DNA from 2 places in the Undibacter mobilis genome. Region 2 is predicted to be linked to the other one. Evidence: predicted binding sites of a transcription regulator. Region 2 holds the regulator's gene; the other holds the start of a gene.
The links. Region 2 encodes HrcA, which represses chaperone genes, less so after heat shock. Its sites were predicted from a motif close to GTTAGCACTCNCNNNNNGNGAGTGCTAAC; they were not measured.
Positions count from the first base shown of each region.

Region 1 (5,212 bases), 1.5 Mb from region 2:
CCGAGAAAGATGAATGTGATGGCGGCCGGCCGGGCGCGGTCGGACACCATCAGGCCGACGGTGCTCGCAGCCTGCGGCGTAAACACCGCCGCGACCGCCAGCATCGCCAGCCGCAGCACCAGCACGACGTCGTAACTCGGCGCCAGCGCCATCGCCCCCTGCCCCACCGCCATGACGGCGAGTGTCGCAACCAGCAGCGTGCGCCGGTCCACGCGCGTCGTCAGCCACGCCATCACCGGCGAGCCGAAACACAGAATGATGGCGCCGAACGTCACCAGCAATCCGGCGTCGCGGATGCCCACATTGAGGCCGTCGGCGAGGATCGCCAGCATGCCGGCGGGCGCCAGCACCGACAGGCCGGTGGCGAAATTGCCAAGCAGCAGCCCGTAGCGCGAGAGTTGATGATGGAGGGACATGGTGCCGGGCGGGTTCGAGTGCGGTCGGAAGACATCACATGGCGACCTGTCGACCTCGTGACAAGCTTGCCTAGCACATCGCCGGCGCACTTTTACGAATGGCACCGATGACGTTTGCTGATGAAAGGCGATGCGGGGCGGAGCCCCTCCTATCAACCCGCGTACCCGCCCCCCGTCATTCCGGGGCCACGAAGGGGCGAACCCGGAATCCAGATGCCGCAGCACCGAACCGGCCTCATGTGAGGAGCGTTGCGAAGCAACGCGTCTCGAACCACGAGGCCGCCCATGGTTCGAGACGGGCCTTCGGCCCTCCTCACCATGAGGGCGGAATTTAATCAAAAAGCCGCTTGACTGCATTTAAGCCTAGGTCTATATTCCCCTGCATCCCGCCCTCGTTACGAGGGGTGTCTGATCAGCGTCTCCAGATGCTGGGGCGGGGAGCGGTGGCCGGACGGGGGCGTCGGAGATGCGGCGCACATTCCCCGCCCGGCGGTCCCTCGCCTCTGGTTTGGGCGCGACCTGGTGTCGATCGCCCCGCCGCCGAAGGCTTCTGCTCCCTTGGCACGCGCAGTTCCGCCCCAGTGGCGCGCGGCAAGGCGCGCCGGGAGCGAGCGGCTTGGGAAGCCACCCCGCCCGCGCAGGAAAGTCCCGTAGCGGTGGATAGCAATGGTCCGTCCACCGGGGGTCGAGCGGAGCAAGCCACGATGCTCGCGTGAATCTAACTCACACATCACGCGAGGCTGCGGGGCTGTTCGGGCCCCGGCGTTCCGCGCGCCCTCGTTCAAGGGGCGCTGATGGGAATGCAGACTGGGACGACGGCCTGCCCGGGGCCGACCAAACAATGCGGGCGATGCCGCGCGTCTGCAGCGCAGCGGAAGCCTCGTAGGGTGCGCCAAGGCGCGCAGCGCCGAGCCCACCGCTCATACAGATTTGAAGACACAGCAGGGGGGCTTCGCGTTGCTCAGCCCACCCTACAGGGAGATCCGGATTGACGGCCTCAATGCAGCACGAACTCGCCGTTCACCGTGCGCATCTCGGCCGGCTTGATCAGCTTGCAATGCGCGACCTGGACGGAGTGCAACGGGCCTTCCAGCTTGGCCTGCCAGAAATCGAGAAACCGCTGCAGCTCGGGAAACTTCGGAAACAGGTCGTAGGCCTGCCAGACATAGGATTGCAGGAGCCAGTGATGATCGGGGCGGCGGTACAGGATGTGCGCCGTGGTGAGCCCGTAGCCTTCGACCTGCCTGACAAAGTCACTTGAAACCGTCGAACCCATTCCGTCCTCCATTGCAAACGGACGATTAGTTTCCAGTCCCGGCGTCTCTCATTGCAAGCCCAATGGATGAACAAACTGTTTAAAATCAAAGCGTTAGCAGCAGATCGCCGGACCTGCTAACAGCCCCGTCCCGGCCCGGGCTGAAATCCGACCGCGGCCGTTAACTATTTAATTTCAGCCAGTTGCAGAGATTGTTGGCACTCCGCCAAGATGAGTGCTAAAAAATCGGCGAAGTCCCCTTGCGGGCAAAAAATCTCGTCCCATCTCGGCGTCAGGTGCCGGAGGGGAGATTTGCCGGCGCCGGGAACGTCAGAAAAGTCAGAAATCTTAGGAGGTTTGCCATGAAGTTCCGCCCGCTTCACGACCGTGTCGTCGTCAAGCGCATCGACGCTGAGCAGAAGACTGCCGGCGGCATCATCATCCCCGACAGTGCGCAGGAAAAGCCGAGCCAGGGCGAAATCATCGCCGTCGGTCCCGGCGGCCGCGACGAAAGCGGCAAGCTCACCCCGATCGACGTCAAGGTCGGCGACGTCGTGCTGTTCGGCAAGTGGTCGGGCACCGAGGTCAAGATCGACGGTCAGGATCTCCTCATCATGAAGGAATCCGACATCATGGGCGTCATCGAAGGCGCTGCGGCCGGCAAGAAGAAAGCCGCTTAACACATCGATCCTCATGGTGAGGAGCATCGCGCAGCGATGCGTCTCGAACCATGAGGCCCGAACCATAAAATTCATTGGCCTCATCCTTCGAGACGGCGCGTTCCGCGCCTCCTCAGGGTGAGGGTACAAATCGGAGCAAACTCACATGGCTGCTAAAGACGTCAAATTCTCCGTCGACGCGCGCGATCGCATGCTGCGCGGTGTCGACATTCTCGCCAACGCGGTGAAGGTCACGCTCGGCCCGAAGGGCCGCAACGTCGTGCTCGACAAGTCGTTCGGCGCCCCGCGCATCACCAAGGACGGTGTGACGGTCGCCAAGGAAATCGAGCTCGAGGACAAGTTCGAGAACATGGGCGCGCAGATGGTGCGCGAAGTCGCTTCGAAGTCGTCCGACTTCGCCGGCGACGGCACCACCACCGCCACCGTGCTGGCCCAGGCGATCGTGCGTGAAGGTTCGAAGGCGGTTGCCGCCGGCATGAACCCGATGGACCTCAAGCGCGGCATCGACCTCGCGGTCGAGGCCATCGTCGAGCACCTCAAGGCCAACTCGAAGAAGGTGACCTCGAACGAGGAAATCGCCCAGGTCGGCACCATCTCGGCCAATGGCGACAAGGAAATCGGCGACTACCTCGCCAAGGCCATGCAGAAGGTCGGCAACGAGGGCGTCATCACCGTCGAGGAAGCCAAGTCGCTCGAAACCGAACTCGACATCGTCGAGGGCATGCAGTTCGACCGCGGCTACATCTCGCCCTACTTCGTCACCAACGCCGACAAGATGCGCGTTGAAATGGACGACCCCTACATCCTCATCTACGAGAAGAAGCTGTCGGGTCTGCAGGAACTGCTGCCGCTGCTCGAAGCGGTGGTGCAGACCGGCAAGCCGCTGCTCATCGTCGCCGAGGACATCGAAGGCGAAGCGCTCGCCACCCTCGTCGTCAACAAGCTGCGCGGCGGCCTCAAGGTCGCGGCCGTCAAGGCGCCGGGCTTCGGCGATCGCCGCAAGGCCATGCTGCAGGACATCGCGATCCTGACCGGCGGCCAGGCGATCTCGGAAGACCTCGGCATCAAGCTCGAGAACGTCACCATCTCCATGCTCGGCCGCGCCAAGAAGGTGTCGATCGACAAGGAGAACACCACGATCGTCAACGGTTCGGGCAAGAAGGCCGACATCGAGGCGCGCGTGCAGCAGATCAAGGCGCAGATCGAGGAAACCACCTCGGACTACGACAAGGAAAAGCTGCAGGAGCGTCTGGCCAAGCTCGCCGGCGGCGTCGCGGTGATCCGCGTCGGCGGCGCGACCGAAATCGAGGTGAAGGAGCGCAAGGATCGCGTCGATGACGCGATGCACGCCACCCGCGCCGCGGTCGAGGAAGGCATCCTGCCGGGCGGCGGCGTCGCCCTGCTCCGGGCCACCGAGGCCCTGAAGAAGATCAAGACGCAGAACGACGACCAGAAGACCGGCGTCGAGATCGTCCGCAAGGCGATCCAGGCTCCGGCGCGTCAGATCGCTTCGAACGCGGGCGAAGACGGTTCCGTCATCGTCGGCAAGGTCCTCGAGAAGGATCAGTACGTCTATGGCTTCGACGCGCAGAACGGCGAGTACGGGAACATGATGACCAAGGGCATCATCGACCCGACGAAGGTTGTGCGTGCGGCGATCCAGAACGCGGCTTCGGTCGCGGGCCTGCTGATCACCACCGAGGCTATGGTGGCCGAACTGCCGCAGAAGAAGGGCCAGGGCGGCGGCATGCCGGGCGGCATGGGCGGCGGCGGCATGGGCGGCATGGACTTCTAAGTCCATTCGCCGGGAAGCGGGTCCCCGCGTCCCCGAATAAATAGAAAAGAAGGCCCGGGAGAAATCCCGGGCCTTTGTTTATTGGCGCCGTGCCTCGCCTTTGGCGGACGTCATGACTTGCGGCGGCAGACGCAGCCCGTAGTTCGGGAAGAGAACCGCATAAGGCCAGTTGTCGATCGGTTTCTTCGCGTCGACGGCGCCGGTGTGAACGCCAACAAGCGTCATGGCGCCGCGCGGCCCGCGCCGCAAGATTGGCCCGCCGCTATAGCCGTAGCGGGTCTGGCATCCGTGAAAGACGAAAGGCCGTTTCGATATCCGCGAGTAAACGAGGCTGCAGACCGGCGACGTATCCACCGCCGATGCGCCATTAATGACATCGTTCACACGCGCGCCATAGCCACTCATGACGGCGTCCGAGAGGACGGCGTCGTCCGGGAAGATCGCCGGTATCGCTATCTCGTCCCATTGCGCGGCGTCAGCAACGGGAAACGCCGGCAGCCCCGGTCGTTCCGGAGCGTCGATTTCCAGAATGAAAGTGTCCTTCTCGGGCGCGAACGGGAAGAGCTTCTTTTCCTGCTCGAACCCGGCTGCAAGCCGCACCGGGTAAAGCTTGTCCGGTTCGCCAAGCACCAGCGCTCGCGTCCCGCCCAGCGGGCCGTCGATGTCGATGAACGCATCCGGGTCGGAAGGCTTGTATCGATTGAGCATGAGCCCCACCTCGCCGGGCTCGACAAGACAGTGGCGCGCCGTCAACACATAGTTACCGACGAAATTGAAGCCGAGGCAATAAAGCGAGTAATGCCCCTGCAGCGTGTCTCTCCGCAGAAAGGCGACGATGCGGGCGCGCGCGCCGCCAAGCGATTCAAGTTTATCGCCATGGCAACTGTCGATGTAATGCTGATACAGCGCCCACATCAGTTCGCTACGCTGCTTGACAGAGGAAATATTCTGAGCGCGGCGCATCGCGACGAAGATCGATTTGCAATTGAAGAAGTCGTTGCCGGCGAGATACCGGGCGGTTTTGCTCCGCAACCGCGGCGGCGCCGGCCCGATGATGCCCTGCCCC
Region 1 covers NZ_QRGO01000001.1:2,628,756-2,633,967, reverse strand. The annotation lists gene DXH78_RS12435 (MFS transporter) at 1-416, opposite strand, end outside; gene DXH78_RS12430 (usg protein) at 1,414-1,692, opposite strand; gene DXH78_RS12425 (co-chaperone GroES) at 2,034-2,351, shown strand; gene groL (chaperonin GroEL) at 2,497-4,146, shown strand; gene DXH78_RS12415 (trypsin-like peptidase domain-containing protein) at 4,225-5,212, opposite strand, start outside.
Region 1: the regulator HrcA is predicted to act here: its motif matches at 1,886-1,914, upstream of DXH78_RS12425 (co-chaperone GroES).

Region 2 (5,212 bases):
GACTGCTCAAGCAAGCTGGCTGCCTGCCGCGCCGCCACGGCGCGGTAGAACGCTTTTCGCGCGTCCGAGGCGACACGCAGCGTTTCGAGCGCGGCCGCAAGTTGCGCGCGATGGAAGCGCTCGGTGGCGATTTCCGCCCGCGCCGGCAATGTCAAAAGCGCGAGAATATTGGCGGCGATCTTTCGTTCGATCTCGATTTCCGCCGCGCCGGTGAGCCGCGAGATTGAAATCGACGGATTGGGCGGCAGCGATTGCTGCACGCGTTGCGCTTCCGCGATGCCCAACTCGTTGTAGGCGGCCTGCAGGCCGCGATTGTTGAACAAGGCGATCTGCACGGCCGTATCCGCGTTCAAGGTTCGCTTGAGCAGATCGTCGACCTTGGCACGCGCGGCCTCGGCCTCTTCGTCGTTGCGGATGGCGACGACATCCTTGCGTAAATGCCGCGCCGCGATGTCGGCCGTTACGCTCATGCCGCCGTCGGGCGAGAAACTTGCGCAGGCCGGCAGGAGCAGCAGGACCGAAAGAGATAGCAATTGCGTCTTATGACGCCACAGCGTCGACCGCCGTCCGAAGACAGAGGCCCGCGCGCACGTAGAGGCGGACATTCGAATTCCTCATCCGTCGATTGATGAAGCATGCGCGCGGCGGCTCACGCCACGCGACGGCCATGGTCAAATCGCGGCGAGGTTCCGCGGAGGCCTGTCGATGCGGCCGGAGCCGTGGCCCAGCAAGCTCGTGGCTGTTGGCAACGCTACTTGCGACAGGGCAAAAAACTGCGCGTCGAGAACGCCGAATACCACCGGGGTGACGGCCGATACGCAGAAGAGGCCGCAGCAGTCGGCGGGTGCGGTCTGATCGTTCCCGTCGGAAGCCGGCGCGGCGTGATTCGCATCCTCATGCGCCATTGTCGCGTGATCGCGGCCATCATGATGATCATGGCTCTGGGACGCGGCAGAGCGGTGGTGATCGGTCATTACGGTCAAGCAATGGGCGGCCGCGGCACTGCTGCTGGCGGCAAAGGCAGCGGTCGGCGCCACCAAAGTGAGCGCATAGAGCGCGACCGCCAAGGTCGCGGCTCGCTTCCGCCACTGACTGGTTAACCGCGCGAACAAAGGTCGAAAGCGTCCTGTTGAAGCCGAACCGGCAGCTCGGTACGGGGACAAAATGGCATTGTTGTGCCCGATCCTGCAAGCCTAGCTTGAATAGGGCAGTGGTAATGGTCAATTCTAGGGTAAGGAGTCAGCCCAGTGGCATCCCACGACGTCCCGATCGGCGCTTCACATGTCAGCCTCGCCGCGCTGAATGAGCGCTCGCGCGAGATTTTCCGCTCGATCGTCGAGAGCTATCTGACCACCGGCGAGCCGGTCGGCTCGCGAAATCTGGCGCGCATTCTGCCCATCACGCTGTCGCCCGCCTCGGTGCGCAACGTGATGTCGGACCTTGAGCATCTCGGTCTGGTCTTTGCGCCGCACACCTCGGCGGGGCGGCTGCCGACCGAACTCGGCCTGCGCTTTTTCGTCGATGCGCTGATGCAGGTCGGCGATCTCACCGAAGAGAGCCGCCGCAACATCGAAGCGCAAGTTGTCGGCGCCGGCAGCGGCAAGTCGGTGGAGGCGGTGCTGACCGAAGCGTCGCAGATGCTGTCGGGGCTGACGCGCTCGGCCGGCGTCGTGCTCACCGCCAAGGCCAATACGCGGCTCAAGCATATCGAGTTCGTGCGGCTGGAGCCGGAGCGGGCGCTGGCCGTATTGGTCGGCGAGGACGGGCAGGTGGAAAACCGCGTGCTCAACGTGCCTGCCGGGCTGCCGACTTCAGCGCTGATCGAAGCGGCGAATTTTCTCAATGCGCATATTCGCGGCAAGACCTTGTCCGATCTTCGCACCGAGATCGAGGCGACATTGGCGCAAGGCCAGGCCGAACTCGATCAGCTCACGCAGAAGATCATCTCGGCGGGACTGGCGAGCTGGTCGGGCGGCGATACCGAAGATCGCCAGCTCATCGTACGCGGCCATGCCAATTTGCTCGAGGACCTGCATGCGCTCGAAGACCTCGAACGCGTGCGCTCGCTGTTCGATGCACTGGAGACGCAGCGCGGCGTCATCGATCTGCTCGGCCGCGCCGAGGGCGGCGACGGCGTGCGCATTTTCATCGGCTCGGAGAACAAGCTGTTTTCGCTGTCCGGTTCCTCGACCATCGTCGCGCCATACCGCGATAGTGCAGGGCGTATTGTCGGAGTCATCGGAGTCATCGGTCCGACCCGCCTCAACTACGCCCGGATCATCCCGATGGTCGATTATACGGCGCGGGTAGTGAGCCGGCTGCTGTCCGGCTCGGGCCACTAAAGATTGGCATTTTAAGGACTTTTCCCCGGTTCGGGGCCGAAAAGCTTGATTTTTGACGTGGCAACCCTGATATCCGGGGAAACCTCCCATTAGTACGAATTGGATTGATCACGATGACGGACCCGACCGCGCGTAAGGCCGAGAACGAGAAGCCAGACGCCACGGTTCAGCAGACGCCGAACCCTGCCAATCCGAAGCCCTATGTGATGCCGGACGATCCGCAGGACGAGCAGGCCGATCCGCTCGTAGCCGCGCAACGCGAAGCCGCTGAGTACAAGGACAAGCTGCTGCGCACGCTGGCGGAGATGGAAAATCTGCGCCGCCGCACCGAGCGTGAGGTCGCCGACGCGCGCACCTACGGCATTTCCGGTTTTGCCCGAGACGTCCTCAACGTGGCCGATAATATCAATCGCGCACTCTCGACGCTGACGGCGGAAGCGCGCGACGCTGCCGATGCAGCCGTGAAAAGCGTTCTCGAAGGCGTCGAGCTCACCGAGCGCGAGCTTATCAAGTCGCTGGAAAAGAATGGCGTGAAGCAGTTCACGCCGCAGGGTGAGAAGTTCGATCCGAACAAGCATCAGGCCATGTTCGAAGTGCCGACCGCAGACGTGCCCCCCGGTCATGTCGCCCAGGTGATCCAGTCCGGCTACACGATCGGCGAGCGCGTGCTGCGCCCGGCGCTGGTCGGCGTGTCAAAGGCCGCGCCGAAGCCGGCACCGGCGAGCGACAATTCGCAGCCGAGCGGCGCCGGCCAGTAAGGCCGGCCTCTTCCGACAGATGACATGAAGGCCATGATCGCGCGCCGGGCGATACCGGCGCGCGTAAGTCTTTGTTTTTTCAAAGCCCGGCCTGCGGCAAGTTGTCGCTAGATTAGAACGGTTATAACCTATTGATTTGTAACGATTTTTCCGTTGACGGCAGTCTCCCTGCAGAACACAGTGCAGCGCAATTCACTGCGACAGGAGTCTGCCCATGTCCATCTTCACTGGCGCGACCACGCGCCTCGCGCAATTCGGCTTCACTGCGCTGGCCGTTGCCGCGCTCGTCGCTCCGGCGACCGCTGCGACCATGCAGGACGGCGTCAAGGCCTATAAGCCCTACATCGTCGAACGCATCGGCTCTGCCATTGCCGGCGCCAAGGAATTGCAGACGGCCGTGAAGGCCGGCGACGTCAAGGCGGCGCAGGCAGCCTGGATCAAGTCGCGCAAGGGCTGGGAGGCCATGGAGCCGGTGACGGCGGCCTATTTCGGCGATCTCGACAAGCTCATCGACGCCTGGCCGGACGGCAAGACCGGCTACCACGCCATCGAAGTCGTACTGTTCTCGGCCAACAAAACCGACGGCCTCGACCAGCCGGTTACGGAACTCCTCGCCAACATGGACAAGTTCGAGAAGCGGGTGAAGGCCCCGAACTTCGCCTTCACGTCGCAAAAGCTGCTCGAGGGCACTGCCAACCTCGCCTACGAAGTTGGCGAGGAAAAATCCGGCGGCGGCGAATCGCCTTATGCCGCGACCTCGATCATCGACATGCAGGAGAATGTCGCCGGCATCGAATTCGCCTGGAATTCGGTGTTCGCCGACACGCTGAAGAAAAAGGACGCCAAGCTCGCCGGCATCATCGACGAGCGCACGCAGAACCTGAAGAAGCTGGTCGGCGTCGCCGACATCAAGAGCATGGATGCCAAGAAGGTGCATATCGCCGGCGAGGAACTGGCCGCGCTGATGTTGACCGCCGCGCCGAAGCTCGGCCTCAAACCGTTCAAGGTCGGTGACGAGGACGAAGAGAAAAAAGAGAAGAAGTAGGACCGAGCGGGCACACCGGCGCCGGAGCCAAAAGATGACGATGCAGAAAACGATCCTGCCGATGGCCGCTGCCTTTATGCTGGCGGCCGCCGCGCCGGTCCTGTCGACCGCGGCGAGGGCAACGCCGGTGATCAGCAAGGATGCGACCTTGCCGGTCGGCAGCGAATTGAACGCGGAATTGCTCAACCAGCCGACCGAACTTTTCTCGATGGAGATGGCGGGCGGCAAGCGTTCCTATCTGTTCAATCTCGGCGACATGCTGTTTTCGTCATCTGCCATCTTCGGCGGCAAAGCGCGCGACGCCGGCATGAGCTGCAATTCCTGTCATCAACAAGGTGCCAGCAATCCGAAGCTGTTCGTGCCCGGCATGTCGAAGAAGCCGGGCACGTTCGATACGTCCGGCCCGTTCTTCAATGCCAAGGCCGACAACGGCGTGTTCGATCCGGTGACGACGCCGAGCCTGCGCGGCGCCAAATATCTGGCGCCCTATGGACATGACGGCCGCATCGCCTCGCTGCGCGAATTCGTTCGCAACGTCATTGTCAACGAATTCGCCGGTGCCGAACCATCGGGTCAGGTACTCGACGCGCTTGTGACCTATGTTAACGAGATCAGCTTTCTGCCGAACGGCAAAATCACTTCCGACGGAAAGCTGACCGCCAAGGCCCCGGATGCCGCGCGCCGCGGCGAAGCGGTGTTCAACAAGCCGTTCCGTCACGACGCGACCATGAGCTGCGCCACCTGCCATGTGGCCAATGCGGCCTTCGTCGATCGCAAGGTTCACGACATCGGCTCCGGCGGCTTCTTCAAGACCAAGACGCTCCTCAACGCCAGATTCAACGCGCCGTACTTCCATGACGGTCGCTACGACACGCTCGACGAAGTGGTTGCGCATTTCGACAGCCATTTCGATCTCGGCCTCAGCCAGGCCGAACGCAGCGATCTGGTCGCCTATCTCGACAGCGTCGGCGATGCCGACCGGCCGTTCACCCCGAATACCGTGGCAGCGGAAATCGACGAACTGGCCGACTTTGCGAGCGTGCTCGATGTCGCCATTCCAGCGCGCG
Region 2 covers NZ_QRGO01000001.1:1,172,124-1,177,335, forward strand. The annotation lists gene DXH78_RS05500 (TolC family protein) at 1-533, opposite strand, end outside; gene DXH78_RS05505 (hypothetical protein) at 672-1,067, opposite strand; gene hrcA (heat-inducible transcriptional repressor HrcA) at 1,248-2,342, shown strand; gene grpE (nucleotide exchange factor GrpE) at 2,456-3,100, shown strand; gene DXH78_RS05520 (EfeM/EfeO family lipoprotein) at 3,315-4,145, shown strand; gene DXH78_RS05525 (cytochrome c peroxidase) at 4,180-5,212, shown strand, end outside.